Regions from separate parts of the Streptomyces sp. GB4-14 genome, predicted to be linked through region 1. Evidence: riboswitches for the same ligand, from Rfam matches in the RefSeq annotation. Region 1 holds a riboswitch; each other region holds the start of a gene.

The links. A riboswitch is a leader RNA that binds a small molecule or an ion and turns the genes downstream of it on or off. The one in region 1 is predicted to bind cobalamin.
Region 2: it holds a riboswitch for cobalamin, as region 1 does, so the genes downstream of both, ELQ39_RS09935 (ribonucleoside-diphosphate reductase subunit alpha) here and ELQ39_RS05310 (ABC transporter substrate-binding protein) in region 1, are expected to answer to the same signal.
Region 3: it holds a riboswitch for cobalamin, as region 1 does, so the genes downstream of both, ELQ39_RS06850 (energy-coupling factor ABC transporter permease) here and ELQ39_RS05310 (ABC transporter substrate-binding protein) in region 1, are expected to answer to the same signal.

Annotation. Positions count from the first base shown of each region.
Region 1 is NZ_RZHO01000002.1:889,656-896,672, forward strand. Features, by position in the region: gene ELQ39_RS05290 (SCO5918 family protein) at 1-261, opposite strand, end outside; gene ELQ39_RS05295 (CBS domain-containing protein) at 311-712, opposite strand; gene ELQ39_RS05300 (DEAD/DEAH box helicase) at 758-2,254, opposite strand; gene ELQ39_RS05305 (cold-shock protein) at 2,603-2,806, opposite strand; cobalamin riboswitch at 3,394-3,514, shown strand; gene ELQ39_RS05310 (ABC transporter substrate-binding protein) at 3,623-4,588, shown strand; gene ELQ39_RS05315 (FecCD family ABC transporter permease) at 4,585-5,700, shown strand; gene ELQ39_RS05320 (ABC transporter ATP-binding protein) at 5,697-6,482, shown strand; gene ELQ39_RS05325 (glycoside hydrolase family 27 protein) at 6,601-7,017, opposite strand, start outside.
Region 2 is NZ_RZHO01000002.1:1,955,190-1,962,206, reverse strand. Features, by position in the region: gene ELQ39_RS09955 (bifunctional albaflavenone monooxygenase/terpene synthase) at 1-432, shown strand, start outside; gene ELQ39_RS09950 (GlxA family transcriptional regulator) at 455-1,417, opposite strand; gene ELQ39_RS09945 (hypothetical protein) at 1,511-1,732, shown strand; gene ELQ39_RS09940 (ribonucleotide-diphosphate reductase subunit beta) at 1,754-2,710, opposite strand; gene ELQ39_RS09935 (ribonucleoside-diphosphate reductase subunit alpha) at 2,767-5,124, opposite strand; cobalamin riboswitch at 5,250-5,420, opposite strand; gene ELQ39_RS09930 (GNAT family N-acetyltransferase) at 5,505-6,008, opposite strand; gene mctP (monocarboxylate uptake permease MctP) at 6,087-7,017, opposite strand, start outside.
Region 3 is NZ_RZHO01000002.1:1,254,160-1,261,176, reverse strand. Features, by position in the region: partial or broken gene ELQ39_RS06880 (DNA repair ATPase) at 242-1,027, shown strand; gene ELQ39_RS06875 (SGNH/GDSL hydrolase family protein) at 1,293-2,087, shown strand; gene ELQ39_RS06870 (hypothetical protein) at 2,230-2,745, shown strand; gene ELQ39_RS06865 (ATP-binding cassette domain-containing protein) at 2,761-3,621, opposite strand; gene cbiQ (cobalt ECF transporter T component CbiQ) at 3,618-4,367, opposite strand; gene ELQ39_RS06855 (energy-coupling factor ABC transporter substrate-binding protein) at 4,375-4,746, opposite strand; gene ELQ39_RS06850 (energy-coupling factor ABC transporter permease) at 4,743-5,453, opposite strand; cobalamin riboswitch at 5,484-5,666, opposite strand; gene ELQ39_RS06845 (ABC transporter substrate-binding protein) at 5,858-7,017, shown strand, end outside.

The sequences.
Region 1 (7,017 bases):
GTCGGCCGGGGGCGCAGCTGCGGCGGTAGGGCGGGTGCGGCAGGTGAAGCCGAGTTGGGTCATGGCCCTGAGAACTTCGCCGGTGCTGAAATCACGCCGGTCCTGGCGGGTGACGACCTGGCCGACCTGCTTGGCGGGGTAGTGGCGTCGTCCGATGATGACGAACTCACCGGTGACCGGCTCAGGTGTGACGCCCTTCATCGATTCCACCACGCCGCTCTTGGTCAGGTCGAACGGGAAGCGGGCGATGACACAGCGCATGATGCCTCCAGGAAGAAGCGAGGACGGGCCCGGGTGGGGTGACGGCGGTTCAGCGAGAGAGGGCGAGGACGCCCCGAGCGTTGCCGTGTCCGTCGGCCACGGGCGGGGCCCCGAGCCGGCGGCGGCGCATCGCACGCTCGGCTTCGGCCCTCGTCGGAGGCGCGGCGAAGGACCCGATGACGTCGGTGACGTCACGCAGGCGGATCCGGTCCGTGTATCCGGAGCCGTCACGAACGGCCGTGAGCCGGTCCCGGGTGACGAGGCCGGTGCACATACCGTCCTCGTCGCAGACGACCAGCCGACCTGTACGGGCGGCGGCCATCACGGACAGTGCCACCTCCACGGTCATGTCCTCCCAGACCTGCGGTCCGGCCGCGTCCGCGGGATCGGCCGCCGTTGCCGCCGGCCCGTCGGTACGTGTGGAGCGGAACTGCGTCCGGTCCAGCGTCAAAGGGTGCCTCCTGCGAAGTTGGGCGGGCTTACTGACACGAAGGTTCTATGCCGCCGCACCGGCGGTGGACTGCCGTACGGGGGCGCGGCGGGCCGCCGAGACGGGGCGGCGTCCGCCGCGTGAGGTGGCGCCGCGCTTCTTGGGGCGTTCGACCACCGGTGCGGCGATGACGACCGGGATGCCGGAGGGGGCCTGGGCCCCGGTGATGCGGTGCAGGACCTCTTCGCCGACGCGGACCTGGGTGGTCTGCGGGACGATGCCGGCCGCTGCCATGAGGCGGGTCATGCCGCGGCGCTGGTCGGGGGTGACCAGGGTGACGACGCTGCCGGACTCTCCTGCGCGGGCGGTGCGCCCGCCGCGGTGGAGGTAGTCCTTGTGGTCGGTCGGCGGGTCGACGTTGACGACGAGGTCGAGGTTGTCGACGTGGATGCCGCGCGCCGCGACATTGGTCGCTACCAGCACGTTGACGTGTCCGGTCCTGAACTGTGCCAGCGTGCGGGTGCGCTGTGGCTGTGACTTCCCGCCGTGCAGGGCGGCGGCCCGTACCCCGCTGTTCAGGAGGTGTTCGGTGAGGCCGTCGACGGCGTGCTTGGTGTCGAGGAACAGCATCACGCGGCCGTCGCGTGCGGCGATCCGGGTGGTGGCCGTGCGCTTGTCGGCGCCGTGAATGTGGAGCACGTGGTGCTCCATCGTCGTGACCGCGCCGGCCGAGGGGTCGACGGAGTGCACGACGGGGTCGCTGAGGTAGCGGCGCACCAGCAGGTCGACGTTGCGGTCGAGAGTGGCGGAGAACAGCATGCGCTGGCCTTCGGGGCGGACCTGGTCGAGGAGGGCGGTGACCTGCGGCATGAAGCCCATGTCGGCCATCTGGTCGGCCTCGTCGAGGACGGTGACGGACACCTGGTTCAGTCGGCAGTCGCCACGGTCGATGAGGTCTTTGAGGCGTCCCGGCGTGGCGACGACGACCTCGGCACCGGCGCGCAGCGCGCTCGCCTGGCGGCCGATCGGCATTCCGCCCACCACCGTGGCCAGCCGCAGCCTCACGGAGCGGGCGTACGGAGCGAGCGCGTCGGTGACCTGCTGCGCCAGCTCACGCGTGGGTACGAGGATCAGCCCCAGCGGCTGTCCGGCCTCGGCGCGCTGCCCGGCCGTACGGGCCAGCACCGCCAGGCCGAAAGCGAGGGTCTTACCGGAGCCGGTGCGGCCACGGCCCAGTACGTCCCGGCCGGCGAGGGAATTCGGCAGGGTCGCGGCCTGGATCGGGAAGGGTACGGTCACGCCTTGCCAGTTGAGCGCGCCCAGCAGTGCCCGGGGCATGTCGAGATCGGCGAAGCCCTCCGCGGCGGGGAGCGCGGGAGTGTTCGTCCCGGGCAGCGCGAACTCCCCCTGGGCCGCGGCGGGCCGGCGGCCGTAACCGTAGGAGCGGCTCGGCCCGCCGGAGCGGCTCCTGGCCGACGAACCGAATCGGCTGCCGCCCTTTCCGGATTCGGCGCTGCCGTCACGGGTACGGGTGGAGCGGCCGTTCGTGCGTGTGCGGTTCATGCGGAACCTTCCTCGATGCGGCACATATCAAGGAATTCCCGCAGCGATCAGCAGCACAGGGAATTGCAAGAATGGACCGGTGGAATGCGTCAGCGAATTCGGCCGACGAAAAGACCCTGTGGGCACAGGCGCTGGAATGAGTGGCGCGAAGCGGACGCAATGGTCGGGCGTCCGCCATGATGAAGTGATGATGGGATGCGTGCACCCCTGAGAGATGCCCCGTATGCGGTGAGCCCACGGGTTTCCTGGTTGTCGTCCGCAGGCGAGGCCACTGCGGGAAAATGCGAGCAGCTGGGGCCCGCACCCCGAAGGACGCGGGCCCCAGCTACGGCTACGCGACAGTCAGCGTCAGGCGAGAACGATGTTCTCGGCCGTCGGGCCCTTCTGGCCCTGCGCGATGTCGAAGGTCACCTTCTGGCCCTCCAGCAGCTCACGGAAGCCCTGGGCGGCAATGTTCGAGTAGTGGGCGAACACATCAGCGCCGCCACCGTCCTGCTCGATGAAGCCGAAGCCCTTTTCCGCGTTGAACCACTTCACAGTACCAGCAGCCATGTCGTTTCTCCTTTGGGGCAGTGCATCGGGATCCGCACTGCGCGGACCCCGTGTCGCCGCGATGATCACCCCGCCGGAAAAACACCGGATAACAAAAGTGCTTCCAGCGGCACAGGCGCCGCCCGGAGGCACGTGAAGTTTTGGGAACCACAACTGCAACTGAGATCGACAGTAGCACGCCGAAGCAGCCTGTGTACGGTGAAGAATCCCACCCCACGTAATGCGGTAGAGAATCTGTCTGCCTGTCCCGTTGAAACCTCGACTCGCGGGCACAGATTTTGACCCGGCCGGAGCGCAACATTTCGGGAAGTCGGGGCGCGCCCGGGGTAAGGGCTGTTCCCGGAAGATGGTGCGGGCGGGTGTGGAGGCCAGGGTGGCTCCGGCAAGCGTCACGGCCCGTCTCCGGCGCACGCACGGAGGCGCGCGCAGGTGCGGACAGCGCGGCGTCGCCGCGGCTGGACAGCTGTTCCCGCAGGGCGGGGCCGGGCGGCACTGCCGGCGGGCTGGGCGTGCGGCCGGGGTTGTACGCCCTTTTGCCGTCGGCTCGGGGGACCGTAGGATCACTTGGTCATCGCCGCGACGGGAGACAGGAAGCCGGTGCGAATCCGGCACGGTCCCGCCACTGTGACCGGGGAGCGCCCCTCCGACATGCCACTGCGCGCCGCGCGGGAAGGCGGAGGGAACGTCGATCCGGGAGTCAGGACACTGGTCCGTCGCGGGCCCGTCCCGAGGAGCGCGGACTCCAGGAGGCTTCACGTGTCCCCTTCGTTCACCCCTGCCCGCACGCGCGGGGTCCTTCGTGGCACGGCCGCTGCCATGGCTCTTTCGTCCATGTTGCTGACCACCGGCTGTGATTCGTCCGACGCGAGCGGCGGGGACGCGAAGGCCACCGCGGCCGTGCCCGCGGGCTTCCCGGTCACCATCGCCAACTGCGGCGTCAGGACGACGTACGACAAGCCGCCGTCGCGGGCGGTCACCATCCACCAGCACCCAGCGGAACTCATGCTCGCCCTCGGTCTGAAGGACCGCATGGTCGGCACGGCCTTCCCCGACTCCGCCGTCCTGCCCGAGCTGAAGAAGGATTACGAGGCGATCCCCGAACTGGCGAAGAAGGAACCGTCGTTCGAGAGGGTCCTGGACGCCGAACCCGACTTCGTCTACGGCGGCTACGGCAGCGCCTTCGCCGAGAACGAAGGCCGCTCCCGCAAGGCGTTCGCCGACGCCGGCATCGACACCCACCTCAACCGCGAGTACTGCGGCGAGAAGCGGGTGACGATGAACGACACCTACGACGAGATCCGCACCATCGGCAAGATCTTCGGCGTGCCCGGCCGTGCGGACGAGCTGGTCGCCGCCCTGCAGGCACGGGTCGGCAAGACCGTCACCGCCGTCAAGGGCATGCCCCAGGTGTCCGTCTTCGTCTACGACAGCGGTGACAAGAGCGCCTTCACCGCGGGCGGCAAGAGCCTGGGCACCGAACTGATCCGGCTGGCAGGCGGCGAGAACGTCTTCGCCGACCTCGACGACGTCTTCGGCGACGTCTCCTGGGAGCAGGTCGTCGAGCGCAAGCCCGAGGTCATCGCCATCTACGACTACGCCGGCGCCGGTAGCGTCGAGGAGAAGAAGGAGTTCCTGCTCTCCCAGCCCGCGCTCGCCGGCGTACCCGCCGTCAGGAACAAGCGGTTCGTCGTCCTGCCGCTGACCGCCACCCTGGTCGGCATCCGCTCGGCCTACGCGGTCGAGGACCTGGCCCGCGGACTGCACCCCGAGAGCTTCCGGTGACGCAGGCCGCCACCGGCACGTCCACTGAGCGGACGGTTCACCAGTGGAAGGGCACCGGGGCAGGAACAGGCCGAACGCGGTCGGCCGTCACGCTGCCGGTCCTCGCCGCGTTGCTCGGCGTCTCCGTGACGGCGGGCCTCGCGATCGGCTCCGTGCATGTACCGCCGGGCCAGGTGTGGGGCATCGTGACGCACGCGCTGGGTGCCGACTGGCAGGAGCCGGACTGGTCACGGGCCCGGGAGACCATCGTGGTGGACGTGCGGGCGCCGCGGGTGCTGCTCGGGGCGGTCACCGGCGCCGGCCTGGCGGTGATCGGCACCGCGCTGCAGGCTCTCGTGCGCAACCCGCTCGCCGAGCCGTATCTGCTGGGCGTCTCCTCGGGGGCGTCGCTCGGCGCAGTCTCGGTGATCGTGTTCGGGGTCACCCTCTTCGGGCCGTTCTCCCTGTCGGTGGCCGCGTTCCTGGGCGCCCTGGGCGCGCTCCTGCTCGTGTACGCCACCGCCCGCACCGGCGGACGCATCACCTCGTCGCGGCTGGTGCTGTCCGGGGTGGCGATCGCGGCGGTGCTCACCGCGGTCCTCGATCTGCTGCTGCTCACCACCGACCGGGGCAACGAAACCCGCGCGGTCCTCGCCTGGACCCTCGGGGGCCTCGGCGGTGTCAACTGGGGCACGCTGTGGCTGCCGAGCACGGCCCTGCTGCTCGGTGTCGGCGTCCTCATGGCGCAGGCCCGCAATCTGAACCTGCTGCTGGCAGGCGAGGAGGCGGCGACCACGTTGGGGCTGGACGTGGCCCGCTTCCGCGCCCGGCTGTTCGTCGTGCTCTCCCTTGTCACGGGCGTGCTGGTCGCGGCGGCCGGACCGATCGGCTTCGTCGGCCTGATGATGCCCCACATCGTGCGCCTGTTCGTCGGCGGCGACCACCGCCGGGTCCTGCCGACGGCGGCACTCGGCGGAGCGGTCTTCCTCGTCTGGGCCGACATCGCCGCCCGGACGATCGCCGCACCGATGGAGATACCCGTCGGCGTCCTCACGGCCCTGTGCGGTGGCCCCTTCTTCCTGTGGCTGATGCGCCGGGACGCCCGGCGCGGCACCGATCGAGGAGTGGCATGACCGCGAGCGAACTGAGCGTCGACGGTGTCACGCTCACCGCCGGAGCCCGCCACCTGGTGCGCGACGTCTCCCTGACCGCCCGCCCGGGCGAGACCATCGGGCTCGTGGGCCCCAACGGCAGCGGAAAGTCCAGCCTTCTGCGCACCGTCTACCGCGTCCTGCGCCCCGACACCGGCCAGGTCCGGGTCGACGGGGGCGACGCCTGGTCGATGCCTGTGCGGCACATGGCCCGCACCGTGGCGGCGGTGGTCCAGGACTCGGCAGCCGACTTCGACCTCGCCGTCCGTGAGGTCGTCGCCATGGGCCGCACCCCGCACAAGCGTCTCCTCGCCGGCGACACCCCCGAGGACGCCGACCTCATCGACTCCGCACTCCGCGCGGTCGACGCCGCCCACCTGGCCGACCGTCCCTTCGACCGGCTCTCCGGCGGCGAGCGACAGCGCGTCCTCATCGCGCGCGCCCTCGCCCAGCAGCCCACCCTCCTGGTCCTCGACGAACCCACCAACCACCTCGACATCCGGCACCAACTGTCCGTACTCGGCGTCCTGCGGCGCCTGCCCTCAACCGTGCTGCTCGCCCTGCACGACCTCAACCTCGCCGCCTACTACTGCGACCGCCTCTACGTCCTGCACGACGGTGAGGTCACCGCCTCGGGACCGCCCGCCGAGATCCTCACCCCGCGGCTCCTGGCCGAGGTCTACGGAGTGGCGGCGGAAGTCGCCACCCATCCGCGCACGGGCGCCCCGCAGGTGACGTTCCTCCCCGAAGAGCCGCGCGGCTGAAGGGCCCACCCGGCACCGTCGGCGTCGACGGGCAGGGCTTGCGCACTGGATGCGGCAGCCGTGCGGGAGGCCGTGGCCGGGGTGCTGTCGCTCCGGCCACGGCCCGGTGCCGTGTCGCTCAGGCGCGGGTCCACTTCTGGTTGGCCTGGCCGTTGCAGGTCCACAGCACCAGCGGGGTCCCGTTGGCGGCGCCGGCCCCGTTGGCGTCGAGGCACAGTCCGGAGTGGACGTTGCGGATCGAGCCGTCGGAGCCGACGGTCCACTTCTGGTTGTTCTGGCCGTTGCAGGGCCAGGTGATGACACGGGTGCCGTTGGCGGTGCCCTGGTCGTAGGCGTCCAGGCACTTGTCGCCGTAGACGCGGATCTCGCCGCCCGCCCATGTGGTCCACAGCTGGTTGGCGGCCGTGTGGCAGTCCCAGAGCAGAGTCGCGGCACCGGCGGCCGTGGAGGCGTTGTCCACGTCCACGCAGCGGCCGGAGGCGTTGCCCCGCAGGCGTGAGGTGGTGGCGGCCAGGGGGCTGCCGCCGCTCACCCG
Region 2 (7,017 bases), 1.1 Mb from region 1:
CGGAAGCTGACGTACACCGCGAATGTCGTCACGGAGACCCTGCGGCTGTATCCGGCCGTATGGATATTGACCCGCCGCGCGGTCGCCGACACGGAACTCGGCGGTTACCGCATTCCGAAGGGCGCGGACCTCATCTACAGCCCGTACGCGATCCAGCGCGACCGGCGGTCGTACGAGCGGAACGAGGACTTCGACCCGGACCGCTGGCTCCCGGAGCGGTCCAAGGACGTGCCCAAGTACGCGATGAGCCCGTTCAGCGTGGGCAACCGCAAGTGCCCCAGCGACCACTTCTCCATGGCGGAGCTCACGCTCATCACCGCCGTGGTCGCCCACGCGTACCGCTTCGAGCACGCGCCGGACTCCGACCCCCGGCCCCGCATCGGCATCACGCTGCGGCCCCGCCGGCTGATGCTGCGGGCGCTGCCCCGCTGACGTCCCGCCGTCCGGCGTGCGGTCAGGCGGCCTCCGGGCCCCTGAACGCGCGCCGGTAGGACTGCGGGGTGGTCCCGACCGCGCGCACGAAGTGGTGGCGCAGCGCGGCCGCGTTGCCGAAACCGGTGCGGCCCGCGATCGCGTCCACCGTCTCGTCCGTCTTCTCCAGCAGATGCTGGGCCAGCAGCACCCGCTGGCGCAGGATCCAGCGGTAGGGCGTGGTGCCGGTCTCCTGCTGGAAGCGGCGGGCGAAGGTGCGCGGCGACATGAGGGCGCGGGCGGCGAGCTGCTCGACGGTGACCTCCTCGTCGAGGTGCTGCTCCATCCACACCAGCACCCCGGCGACCGAGTCGCCCCCGGGCTCCGGCAGCGGACGCTCGATGTACTGGGCCTGTCCGCCGTCGCGGTGCGGCGGCACCACCATCCGCCGGGCGATCCGGTTGGCCACCTCCGGGCCCTGCTCCTTGCGCACCAGATGCAGACAGGCGTCGATGCCCGCGGCGGTGCCCGCCGAGGTGATCACCGGGTCCTCGTCGACGTAGAGCACGTCGGGCGCCGCCGTCAGATGGGGGTACCTGCGGCTCAGCTCCTCCGCGTGCTTCCAGTGCACGGCGGCGCGCCGGCCCTCCAGCAGCCCGGCGGCGGCCAGCACGAACACCCCCGTGCACACGCTCAGCACCCGCGCGCCCCGGTCGACGCCCCGGCGCAGGGCGTCCAGCAGCTCGGGCGGGAACTCCCGCGTCACGTAGGAGGCGCCGGCCGGCACGGTGATCAGGTCCGCCGTCTCCAGGCGCTCCAGCCCGTGCTCGACGTGAAGCGAGAAGCCCGTACTGGAGCGCACCGTCGGTCCGTCCGCCGAGGCGACGGCGAAGTCGTAGACCGGCAACCCGTCGTCGCTGCGGTCGATGCCGAACACCTCGCAGACCACACCGAGTTCGAACGGATTCACGCCGTCGAGGAGGACGGCCGCCACATTCCGGAGCATGACTCCAGTGTGCCTCGCCGTTGGCAGTAAATCGAGGGTGCACGGCAGTCCTGCCACTCCCGGTCAGGAGTGTCCGGCGCGACAGTGGTGTCCATGAACACGACGCAGATGGAAGCACTGATCTCGATGGTGGCCGTTCTCGGCCTGTTCGTCCTCATGACCGCGCCCGCCGTGATCGGCATCCTGCGCGACCGCCGCATCGACCGGCAGCTCCGGCAGGCCGAGGTTGCCCCCGTCACCGAGCCGCCCGACCGGCCGGCCGCGTCCCGCCCGGAGCACCGGGCCGCCCCGCGCCGCCATGCACGGGCGGCGTGAGACGGTTCCGGCGCCCGGGTCCTAGAAGTCCTCGTCCAGGTCGACCGTGCCCTCCACGGCGACCTGGTACGCGGACGGACGGCGCTCGAAGAAGTTGGTCAGCTCCTGCACGCCCTGCAGCTCCATGAAGGAGAACGGGTTCTCCGAGCCGTACACCGGCGCGAAGCCGAGGCGCAGCAGACGCTGGTCGGCGACGCACTCCAGGTACTGCCGCATCGACGCGGTGTTCATGCCGGGCAGCCCGTCGCCGCACAGGTCACGGGCGAACTGCAGCTCCGCCTCGACGGCCTCGCGCAGCATGTCGGTGACCTGCCGTCCGAGCTCCTCGTCGAACAGCTCCGGCTCCTCCTTGCGCACGGTGTCCACCACGTCGAAGGCGAAGCTCATGTGCATCGTCTCGTCGCGGAACACCCAGTTGGTGCCGGTCGCCAGGCCGTGCAGCAGACCCCGGCTGCGGAACCAGTAGACGTAGGCGAACGCGCCGTAGAAGAACAGGCCCTCGATGCAGGCCGCGAAGCAGATCAGGTTCAGCAGGAAGCGGCGCCGGTCGGCCTTCGACTCCAGCCGGTCGATCTCCTCCACCGAGTCCATCCACCGGAAGCAGAACTCGGCCTTCTCCCGGATGGAGGGGATGTTCTCCACGGCCGCGAAGGCCGCCGCCCGGTCGTCCGGATCGGGCAGGTAGGTGTCCAGCAGGGTCAGGTAGAACTGGACGTGCACGGCCTCCTCGAACAACTGCCGCGACAGGTACAGCCGCGCCTCGGGCGAGTTGATGTGCTTGTACAGCGTCAGCACCAGGTTGTTCGCCACGATCGAGTCGCCGGTGGCGAAGAACGCCACGAGCCGGCCGATCAGATGCTGCTCCTCTGGCGTCAGCTTCGCCAGGTCGGCGACGTCCGAGTGCAGGTCCACCTCCTCGACGTGCCAGGTGTTCTTGATCGCGTCCCGGTAGCGCTCGTAGAAGTCCGGGTAGCGCATGGGGCGCAGGGTCAGCTCGAAGCCGGGGTCGAGCAGGTTCTTGGTCGTGCTGGTGGTCACTGGCAGGCCTCGCAGGATTCGGGGTTCTCGAGAGAGCAGGCGACGGCCTCGGGATCGGCCGGCTGCTGGACGGGGACGGCGGCGCGGGCCGCCCGGGCGATCCGGGTCGCCGGGCGGGAGCGCAGGTAGTAGGTGGTCTTCAGCCCCTGCTTCCAGGCGTAGGCGTACATCGAGGAGAGCTTCCCGATGGTCGGCGTCTCCAGGAACAGGTTGAGCGACTGCCCCTGGTCCAGGAACGGGGTGCGGGCGGCGGCCATGTCGATCAGGCCGCGCTGCGGGATCTCCCACGCCGTGCGGTACAGCCGCCGTACGTCCTCGGGGATCCACGCGAAGTCCTGCACCGAGCCGCCCGCCTCCCGCAGCGCCTCACGGGTGCGGGCGTCCCACACGCCGAGCCGCTTGAGGTCCTCCACCAGATACGAGTTGACCTGGAGGAACTCCCCGGACAGCGTCTCGCGCTTGAACAGGTTGGACACCTGCGGCTCGATGCACTCGTACACGCCGGCGATGGACGCGATGGTCGCGGTGGGCGCGATCGCCAGCAGCAGCGCGTTGCGCAGACCCGTCGCGGCGATCCGGGTCCGCAGCGCGTCCCAGCGCTCCGGCCAGGCGAGCTCGACGCCGTAGTGGTCGGGGTGCAGCACGCCCCGGGCGGTACGGGTCCTCTCCCAGGCGGGCAGCGGGCCGTGCCGCTCGGCCAGGCCGGCGGACGTCTCGTACGCGGTGAGCATGATGCGCTCGGCGATCCGGGTGGACAGCGCCTTCGCCTCGGGGGAGTCGAACGGCATCCGGAGCCGGAAGAACACGTCCTGCAGCCCCATCACGCCCAGACCCACCGGGCGCCAGCGGCTGTTGGACCGGGACGCCTCCTCGGTCGGGTAGAAGTTGATGTCGACCACGCGGTCCAGGAACGTCACGGCGGTGCGGACCGCCGCGTCCAGGCGCTCCCAGTCCATGCCGTCCGCTCCCGCGAAGGCCGCGAGGTTGACCGAGCCGAGGTTGCAGACCGCCGTCTCCCCGTCGTCGGTGACCTCCAGGATCTCCGTGCACAGGTTGGAGGAGTGGACGACGTGGCCCGGCTCGGCGGTCTGGTTGGCGGTGCGGTTGGCGGTGTCCTTGAAGGTCATCCAGCCGTTGCCGGTCTGGGCGAGGGTGCGCATCATCCGGCCGTACAGCTCGCGCGCCGGGAGCGTCCTGCGCGCCAGGCCCTTCGCCTCGGCGGCGCGGTAGGCCGCGTCGAACTCCTCGCCCCACAGGTCGACCAGCTCGGGCACGTCCACCGGGGAGAACAGCGACCACTGCGCGTCGTCGGCGACCCGGCGCATGAACTCGTCCGGCACCCAGTGCGCCAGGTTCAGGTTGTGCGTACGGCGGGCGTCCTCACCGGTGTTGTCGCGCAGTTCGAGGAACTCCTCGATGTCCGCGTGCCAGGTCTCCAGGTAGACCGCGGCCGCGCCCTTGCGCCGGCCGCCCTGGTTCACGGCGGCGACCGAGGCGTCCAGCGTCTTCAGGAACGGGACGATGCCGTTGGAGTGCCCGTTGGTGCCGCGGATCAGCGAGCCCCGGGAACGGATGCGGGAGAACGACAGGCCGATGCCGCCGGCGTGCTTCGAGAGGCGGGCGACCTGGTGGTAGCGCTCGTAGAGGGAGTCCAGCTCGTCCTTGGGGGAGTCCAGCAGGTAGCAGGACGACATCTGCGGGTGGCGGGTGCCGGAGTTGAACAGCGTGGGGGAGGAGGGCAGGTAGTCCAGCCGGCTCATCAGCCCGTACAGCGCGGCGACCTCCTCCAGCGCCCGCTCGCTCTCGTCCTCGGCGAGCCCGCAGGCGACCCGCAGCAGGAAGTGCTGGGGCGTCTCGACCACCTTGCGGGTGACCGGGTGGCGCAGCAGGTAGCGGCTGTGCAGGGTGCGCAGCCCGAAGTAGCCGAACCGGTCGTCGGCGTCCGTGTCGATCAGCGTGTCGAGCCGGGCCGCGTGCAGCCGGACGAACGCGGCGGTCCGGTCGCCGATCAGGCCCTCCCGGTGCCCTGCGGCCACCGAGCCGGTGAACGAGGTGACGCCCTGCGAGGCGGCCTCGGCACGGATGCCGAGGGTGAGGAGCCGGGCGGCGAGCCGGGAGTAGGCGGGGTCCTCGGAGATCAGCCCGGCCGCCGCCTCGGTGGCCAGGTCCCGCAGCTCAGCCTCGTCGGCGGCGGCGGACCGGCCGCGCAGCGCGGCGGCGGCAACCCGGCCGGGGTCGGCGTCGGGCAGGTCGGCGGTCAGCTGGGTCAGGGTCCGCAGCAGCGCGGCCCCGGGGCCGTCGCTCTCCTCGGTCACGCGGGTCGCTGAAGCCGGATCGGCTGGCGCGATGGTCACGTGGGGCTCTCCCTCGCTCGGCACGGGGGCCTCGAAGAGCGCAGGGGGCAGCACACGAACGCACGCGGCGTCGCGTCCACCGGCCCATTCCGCGAGGCCCGGACGTCAGGGCACCCGGACCGGAAGGGCCGGGCGCACTGTCGGCAGGTCCTCGGACTGACTCCCGTGCGCGCCCGTGGGCAGGCATGGGTACACCGTTGCGGGACAGTTCCGGATTCGCACCGGATTCCCCTGCGGCGACAGCGAGCATGAGCATACATCTTGTGTCGGGTGCCGCCGACGGACCCATATGTTGTGTCGCGGAGGAGTTAGGGTGGTGCCGCGCGGAAGAGTCGTGCCGCACCGGAGGCCGGGCGCCGGGTGGAGAGGGGCCCCGGCTGTCAGAGCGTCAGCTCGTAGACGAGCAGCATGATGTCGTCCAGCTCCGGCAGCGGGTTCCAGTCCCGCGCGGGGTTGCGCGTGAAGCCCAGCCGCTCGTACACCCGGTGCGCGGAGTGCATCGTGCGCTGCGTGGACAGCACCGTCCGCCTGCGGCCGAGTGCCCGCGCCCGGTCGGCACAGGCGCGCACCAGGGCCTCGCCGGCGCCCCGGCCGCGGTGGGCGGGGGAGACCGCCAGCATCCGTATCTCCGCCTCGCCGGGCTCCGCGAGGTCGGCCATGGGTCCGGGACCCGGCACGAAGGTGACCCCGCCCAGCAGCGCGCCGTCCGCCACGGCGACCAGCACCTCGGCGGCCGCCGCCCGCTTCGCCACGTCCCGCAGCTCGCCCAGGTAGGCGTCGGACTCCCCGAAGTCCAGCAGCCCGTCGCCGAGATAGGCCTGCGCGGTGATCTCACCGAGTTCCGCGTGCTCGCCGGCGGTCACCGGCCGGATGACGATGTCCATGCGGGGAGTCTGCCGCACGCGGACGGCAACGGGCCGCCGGTTTTCCACCGGCGGCCCGCTGCCCTGTGCTCGGCGGCGTCAGTGCGCGCTGCCCGCCGTGGCCGGCGGGAGCTCCACCTGCACGCCCGGGTCGCCGGCGTCCGCCGTGTAGTCCTGCGGCTTGGTCTCGTCCACGCCCTCCGGCGCCTTGACCGCCCGCATGACGAAGGTCAGGACGACCGTGACCAGCACGTTGATCACGAAGGCGGTGAGACCGATGTAGCCGATCTCCCCGATGCCCGGGATCTCCTTGGCGGAGCCGCCGAAGTGCTTCTGCGTCGGCGACGCCACCCCGTACGCGGCGACCGTGCCGTAGATCATGCCGACCGCCCAGCCGCCGATCAGCGCCCAGCGGTGGAACCAGCGGGTGAACAGGCCGCCCACCAGCGCCGGGAAGGTCTGCAGGATCCAGATGCCGCCCAGCAGCTGGAAGTTGATCGCGACCGTCTTGTCCATGGTCAGGACGAAGACCAGCGCGCCCACCTTCACCAGCAGGGACACGACTTTGGAGACCGCGGTCTCCTGCTTGGGCGTCGCGTCCGGCTTGATGAAGTCCTTGTAGATGTTGCGGGTGAACAGGTTCGCCGCCGCGATCGACATGATCGCCGCCGGCACCAGCGCACCGATGCCGATCGCCGCGAAGGCCACACCGGCGAACCAGTCCGGGAACATGTTCTCGAACAGCTGCGGGATGGCCAGCTGGCCGTTCTGCACCTTCACCCCGGCCGCGATCGCCATGAACCCGAGCAGTGCCAGCAGGCCCAGCATCAGCGAGTACAGCGGCAGGATCGTGGTGTTGCGGCGGATCACCTCACGGCTGCGCGAGGACAGCGTCGCGGTGATCGAGTGCGGGTACATGAACAGCGCGAGCGCCGAGCCCAGCGCCAGCGTGGCGTACGTCCACTGGCCCGCCTCGCCCGGCACCAGGGCGCCGCGCGGGGCGCCCGTGGCCGGGTTGGTCTCGCTGTAC
Region 3 (7,017 bases), 360 kb from region 1:
GGGACGGTGCGGCGCGCCCCCTCGCGGAAGCCAACCGTCCGCGTCCGGCGCGAAACCGCGCGGACGGCTGACGCCGTCTCCACCACCACCTGACGTCACCGCCTCGCCCGCACGCGAGGAGGCGGAGACCGCGCGGGTCGTCGAGGAGGAGCGGCTGCGGGCGCAGAGCGCCTTCCTGCGCACCGAGGAACAGCTCGGCGTGCAGCGGGAGAACCAGGCCCGTGAGGTCGCCGTCGCCGCGAAGAAGGCCGGCAACCCCTACACCGAGTCCGGCGAGGTCTTCCGGGTGCCCGACATGCTGGCCAACCGGGCCGACGTGTGGAACCTGGGCGACGTCCTCACCGGCAAGGAGGACGTCTTCGCGCTCAGCTTCGTGGAGAACGCGCTCACCGCGAACCCGGTGCTCGCGCCGCTCGCCGGACGCGACCGCGCCGATCTCGACCTGCTGATCCGGCTCGCCTCCGACGACCCGACGGCCCGCCCCGACCGTCTGCGCCACCCGTACGCGCCGACCGAACTCGACCGCGTGCTCGCGGTGCTGCGCCATCTGCTCACCGCCCGCCGCACGGTGCTCGCGGTCAACGCCGCCTACATCGCGTCCGCGGCCCGCTCCGACGACGCCCGCACCGAGCCGCCGTTCCTGCTCCAGGGCTCGTACCGCAACATGAACAAGATCGCCCAGCGGATCCAGCCCGTGATGAACGACGCCGAACTGTCCGCCGTGATCGAGGACCACTACACGGCCGAGGCCCAGACCCTCACCACGGGCGCCGAGGCGAACCTCCTGAAGCTCGCCGAGCTGCGCGGCACGCTCACGCCCGAACACGTCGCCCGGTGGGCCGAGGTGAAGGCGGCCCACGTCCGCACTCTTACCCTGGGCGGCCCCGACGACGACGCCCTCGCCCGCGCGGTGTCCGCCCTCGCCCTGCTCGGCGACCGCAACCCGGCGGTGGAGTCGGCGATCACGCGCGCGGCCGACCCCCGGCGTCTCCTCGTGCCCCCGCCGCGGCAGGACGGGCAGGACTGAACGGGGCCGTCGCACCGACCGTTCGGCCACACCGCGTGCCGGGCCGTGAGGGGGAGGCCCGGCTCACTCTTCCGCCGCCGAAATGGGCGGTGGACAGGGCGCAGTCGAGGTTTATCTACGCGCGGAGCCGACTCGGTCACCTCAGTATTCGGGTCATAGCGGAAGACTTTTCGCCCGGTAGTTACCGTGCGGTATCCCGCCCTGCTACAACACCAGTTGCTCCCTCAACCATCGTCGCGAGTTTCGTCGTGAGAGGCGGATACACGTGTCAACGCGTTCACTGGGAACAACTCTCGCCACCCTGATCCTCGGTGTGGCGACCGTCCTCGGCCTGGCGCACCCTGCCGCGGCCGCCGGCCACCACTACGTGGCGCTCGGCGACTCCTACTCCTCCGGAGTGGGCGCCGGGAGCTACACCTCCGAGAGCGGCGTCTGCAAACGCAGCACCGCCGCCTACCCGCAGCTGTGGAGCAACGCCAACGCCCCCGCGTCGTTCAGGTTCGTCGCCTGCTCGGGCGCGACGACCACGAGCGTGGCCTCCACCCAGCTGGGCGCGCTGTCCTCCACCACCACCCTCGTCAGCGTCACCGCGGGCGGCAACGACATCGGCTTCGCCGACGTCATGCAGACCTGCGTCCTGCAGAGCGAGGCCACCTGCGTCTCCGCCGTGAACAACGCCGTCTCGCAGATGCAGAACTCCCTGCCGGGCAAGCTCGACTCGCTGTACTCGGCCATCCGCTCCCGCGCCCCGCAGGCCCGCGTGGTGGTCCTCGGCTACCCGCGCTTCTACAAGCTGTCGGGCAGCTGCATCGCCGGCCTCAGCGAGACCGAGCGCGGCGCCATCAACAGCGCGGGCGACACGCTCAACGGGGTCATCGCGAAGCGCGCGGCCAACGCCGGGTTCGCCTGGTCCGGCGTGGCCGACGAGTTCACCGGGCACGAGCTCTGCTCGGGCGACGCCTGGCTGCACAGCGTCACCATCCCGATCGGCAACTCCTACCACCCGAAGGCCGTCGGCCAGTCCTCCGGCTACCTCCCCGCCTTCCGCTCGGCGGTCTGACGGGACGACACCGACGCGCGGGCGACAGCATTCCGTTTCGTCCTCTGGCGGACGCGCGTAGACCCCGGGCATCATCTGTCTGCCCCACCTGCACGGCAGTTCCCCCCCCGAACCCTGGCCCCTCAGCAGGAAGGTCCCCCACATGAAGACCCCCAAGGCCCCGAAGCTCCGCTCGCTCCTGACCGCCCTCGCTCTCGTCGCCGCACCCGGTGCCGTTGTCATGGGCACCGCAGGCGAGGCCGCCGCCGTCACCAAGATCAGCCACGCCACCGCGACCTCCATGTTCAGCCAGGTCGGCATCACCTGGTCGTCGTCCGGAGGCTGCTCCAACCGCAACGTGTCCACCTGCACGTCCTTCGACCAGCTCAACCTGGCCACCGCCCAGGGCGCGCAGACCCTGAAGCGGGCCAGCGGCTGCGCCCTGAACATCACCGGCGGCACCGAGACCGGGCACGCCTCCGGCACGTACTCGCACTGGAACGGCTACAAGCTCGACTACTCCAAGACCACCTGCGTCGGAAACTACATCAAGAACACCTTCACCTACATCGGCGTGCGCGGAGACGGGGCCCAGCAGTGGCGGTCCGGCTCGGGCAACATCTACGCCGACGAGGGCAACCACTGGGACGTCACGTACTACAACTGCGGCGGTTGCTGACGCCTCGTCGAGGTTCTAGCCCGCACTCCGGTCCCCGTACTCCGGCAGGGCGGCCAGCGCCGCCAGCTCCTCCGGGGTGCGGGGACCGGCGCCCCCGCCCGTCCGGACACCGTGCGCCCGCAGGAGCAGGCCGGCCGCCACGCCCCACGGCAGCCTGAGCCCCGCCGCCGTGAGGAGGTCCCGCCGGGACAGCATCTGCGGGGCCGGGCCGGTGTGGGCGCCCGACGGGGTGAGCAGCGCCGCGTCGTCGGCCCAGCGCAGGGCGAGATCCACGTCGTGCGTGGCCATCACCACCGTCGTGCCGCCCTCCCGAAGCCTGTCCAGAGTGGCCAGCAGCCGTTCCTGGCCGTCGGGATCGAGGCCCGCCGTCGGCTCGTCCAGGATCAGCACCCGCGGCCGCATCGCGACCGCGCCCGCGATCGCCGTCCGTTTCCGCTGCCCGTACGACAGCAGATGCGTGGGCCGGTCGGCGAGCGCGGTGATGTCCAGCGCCTCCAGCGCCTCCGCCACCCGCGCCCGCACCTCCGCGTCGGGCAGCCCCAGGTTCAGCGGCCCGAACGACACGTCCTGCCCCACGGACGCCGCGAACAACTGGTCGTCCGGGTCCTGCACCACCAGCTGCACGGTGGTGCGCAGCGCCGTCAGCCCCTTCCGGTCGTGCCGCACCGCACGGCCCGACAGCAGCAACCGACCGCCTAGCGGCCGCAGTCCGCCGCTCAGCAGCCGCATCAGCGTGGTCTTGCCGCAGCCGTTGCGCCCCAGCAGGGCCAGCGCCCTTCCCTCGTGCACCTCGAAGTCGAGCCCGGTGAACACCGGCGGCCCTTCCTCGTACGCGAACGACACGTCCCGCAGTGCCACCAGCACGGATCCGCTCACGACAGGGGCCTTTCCAGTACGAAGGTGAGGGCGGCCAGCGCTGCAAGAAGCGTCCCGCCGGCGGCCGTGAACCGGACGGACACCCGGGCCTCCGGCACCAGCACGCGCAGGGCGCCGTCGTAGCCGCGGCCCGCGAGTCCGGTCTGCAGCCGCGCCGCGCGGTCGAAGGACCGCACGAACGCGGTCGCCCCGAGACCGCCGAGCGAACGCCAGGTCGCCGCACGGGTGGTGTGGCCGAGCCGCGCCGCCTGTGCCCGGTGCACCCGGCGCACGGAGTCCAGCAGCAGGAAGCTCATCCGGTACGTCACCAGCGCCACGTCCACGAGCGGCGCGGGCACCCCGGCGCGCACCAGGCGGGGCAGCAGGTCCGACATCGGCGTGGTGAAGGCGAACAGCAGCACGCCCAGCGAGGCCGCCGAGGTGCGCAGCAGCAACTCCCCGGCCCTCAGTGGCCCGTCGGGGGCGGGCGACACGAGACCGCCGGGTCCGCCCACCCGCACCAGCAGGGTCAGCGCCCCGGTGACGCAGAACCCCAGCGGCACCCGGTAGGCCCGCCACAGCCGCCCGGCCGGCACGCCCGCAGGGCCGAGCAGCAGCGCCAGCGCGGTGACCAGCACCAGCGCGGCGCCCGGCCACGGGGGCAGCGAGATCGCGAGGACGGTGAGACCGAGACCGAGGACGGCCTTGTCCACGGGGTGGCGGCGGCGCCAGCGGCTGCTGTGCGCCGCCACGTCGATCGGCAGCACGGGCCTGTCAGTCCCGTCCGCCGTCGGCGCCGCCGCGCACACCCGCGTCCGCGTCCTGTGCGCCGGCCCGCTCACGGGCCCGCGCCTCGCCCTGCCGGCGCCCGCGCCGCAACCCGAAGTAGTACGCCAGGACCCCCGCGCCGAGCGCGGCCTGAAGGGCGAACAGCGCCGACTCGATCTCCCCGGACGGCGGTTCGTACAGCGGCGAGAACCACGGCTCGTAGTCCGGGTCGATCTCGGTGATCGCGGTCTCCGCCTCGCCGTCCGCCCCGGTGAACGGTTCCTCCTTGTGGTCGCCGAGCCCCAGCGCCAGCGGGATCACGGCGAGGGCGGCCACGAGCAGCAGGAGCAGGGTGTTGATCTTCGCGTTGCGGCTCACCGGGTCACCGCCTCGGCCGACTCGGCCCGCTTGCCCCCGGCCGCCGAGGTGACCAGCACCCCGAGCCGGGTCAGCTCGCCCTTGCTGGACTGCACCAGCAGGCGCATCACCAGCACCGTCAGCAACCCCTCGCTGACCGCGAGCGGGATCTGCGTGACGGCGAAGATGGAGCCGAACTTCCCCAGCGCGCCCAGGAACCCGCTGCCCGGGTCGGGGAACGCCAGCGCGAGCTGGACGCTGGTCACGCAGTACGTCGACAGGTCGGCGACGAACGCGCCGCAGAACACCGCGCCCATCAGCGGCACGTCGTACCGGCGCAGCAGCCGGTAGACGGCGTACCCGGCCCAGGGGCCGACGATCGCCATGGAGAAGACGTTGGCGCCGAGCGTGGTGAGTCCTCCGTGGGCGAGCAGCAGAGCCTGGAACAGCAGGGTGATGGTCCCGAGTACCGCCATGACCGGCGGCCGGAACAGGATCGCGCCCAGCCCGGTCCCGGTGGGGTGGGAGCAACTCCCGGTCACGGAAGGCAGTTTCAGCGCGGAAAGGACGAACGTGAACGCTCCCGACGCGCCCAGCAGCAGCGTGCTCTCGGGGTGCTCTCTGACGTCACGGATGAGCGACCGGGCTCCGTGGACGACGAACGGCGCCGACGCGACGCCCCAGGCGACCGCGTGCGCCGGAGGCAGGAAACCCTCGGCAATGTGCATGGCTCAGCAGACCCTCTCCAGCACCTCGTGGATGGTTGACGCGCCTTGGCCGGTCTCCTGGCTGACGGGTACCACCGCCCGTGCTCCGCCTTCCCGGGTCCTTGAGGACCCAGTGGCTGCCCGTGAGGGCCGGAGCCGGACTTCCCGATCACAGTGGCGAGGGCCGCACCGGTATCGCACCGATTTCCCGTCACCAAGGCGTGGTGACAGTAGTCCCCGTCGCGGCCCGGTGACAAGCGGCGGCGGGGGCGCGCGGAGGGCGCCCGGCGGCTCGGACCCCGGCGCACACCTGCGCGTTCGGGCGGCCCGGCAACCCCGGCGACTGGGGGGCCGCCGTTCTGGTCAAGGTCTTCCTGCAACTAATATGCAAGAGCTATTTTCCAGCAACAGGGATGTGAGGTTCGATGACGACCCGACGACGCATACGGGGCGCCGCCGCCGTGCTGGCGACGGCCGCGGCGGTCTCCGCCTGCTCGGCGCCGGGCTCCGGCACCGCGGACGGCGCGGCGGCCGGCGAGTCGGTGGTGATCGGCGTCTCCACCGAGCCCGACACCCTCAGCCCGCTCCTCGGCTACGGCAAGGACGGCAACTCCAAGCTGTTCGACGGCCTCCTCGCCCGCACCGCCGACATGACCCTGGAACCCGCGCTGGCCAGGGCGCTTCCGCGGATCACGGACGGCGGACGCACCTACACGTACACCCTGCGCGAGGGCGTGAAGTTCAGCGACGGCAAGCCGCTGACCGCGCGGGACGTCGTCTTCACCTACCGCACGGTCCTCGACGACGGCACCAACAACACCGCCAAGAGTGAACTCGCGGCCGTCAAGGACGTCCGGGCGGTGGGCGACGACACGGTCGTCTTCACCCTCCACCACCCCTACGCGCCGTTCGCCGCCCGCACGGTGCTGCCGATCGTCCCCGAGCACGTCGCAGGCGAGCAGGATCCCAACACCGGCCCCTTCAACACCGAGCCGGTCGGCACCGGACCGTACGTCCTCGTCGACTGGCGCAAGGGCGAGAAGCTCACCTTCAAGGCCAACCCGCACTACTGGGGCGGCGCCCCGAAGGTGAAGAAACTCACCATGGCGATCGTCGCCGACGACGACGTCCGCGCCACCCGGCTCCGCTCCGGCGACCTCGACGGCGCGGTCCTCCCGCCCAACCTCGCCGCCACCTTCAAGAGCGACGACGACAAGAAGACGTACCGGGCCACCTCCTACGACGTCCGCGTCGTCACCCTTCCCAGCGGCAACCCCGTCACCGGCGACACGGCGATCCGCCGCGCCCTCGACCTCGCCGTCGACCGGCAGGCCATGGTCGACAAGATCCTCGACGGCGCCGGCCGCCCCGCCTACGGGCCCCTGCCCGTCGACGACCCCTGGTTCGCCGAGGACACCGAGCGCTCCCGCGACCTCGCCGAGGCCGGCCGCATCCTCGACGCCGCAGGCTGGACGAAGGGCGAGGACGGCATCCGCGCCAAGGACGGCCGCCCCGCCCGCTTCACGCTGTACTACCCCTCCGGCGACAAGGTCCGTCAGGACCACGCCCTCGCCTACGCCTCCGA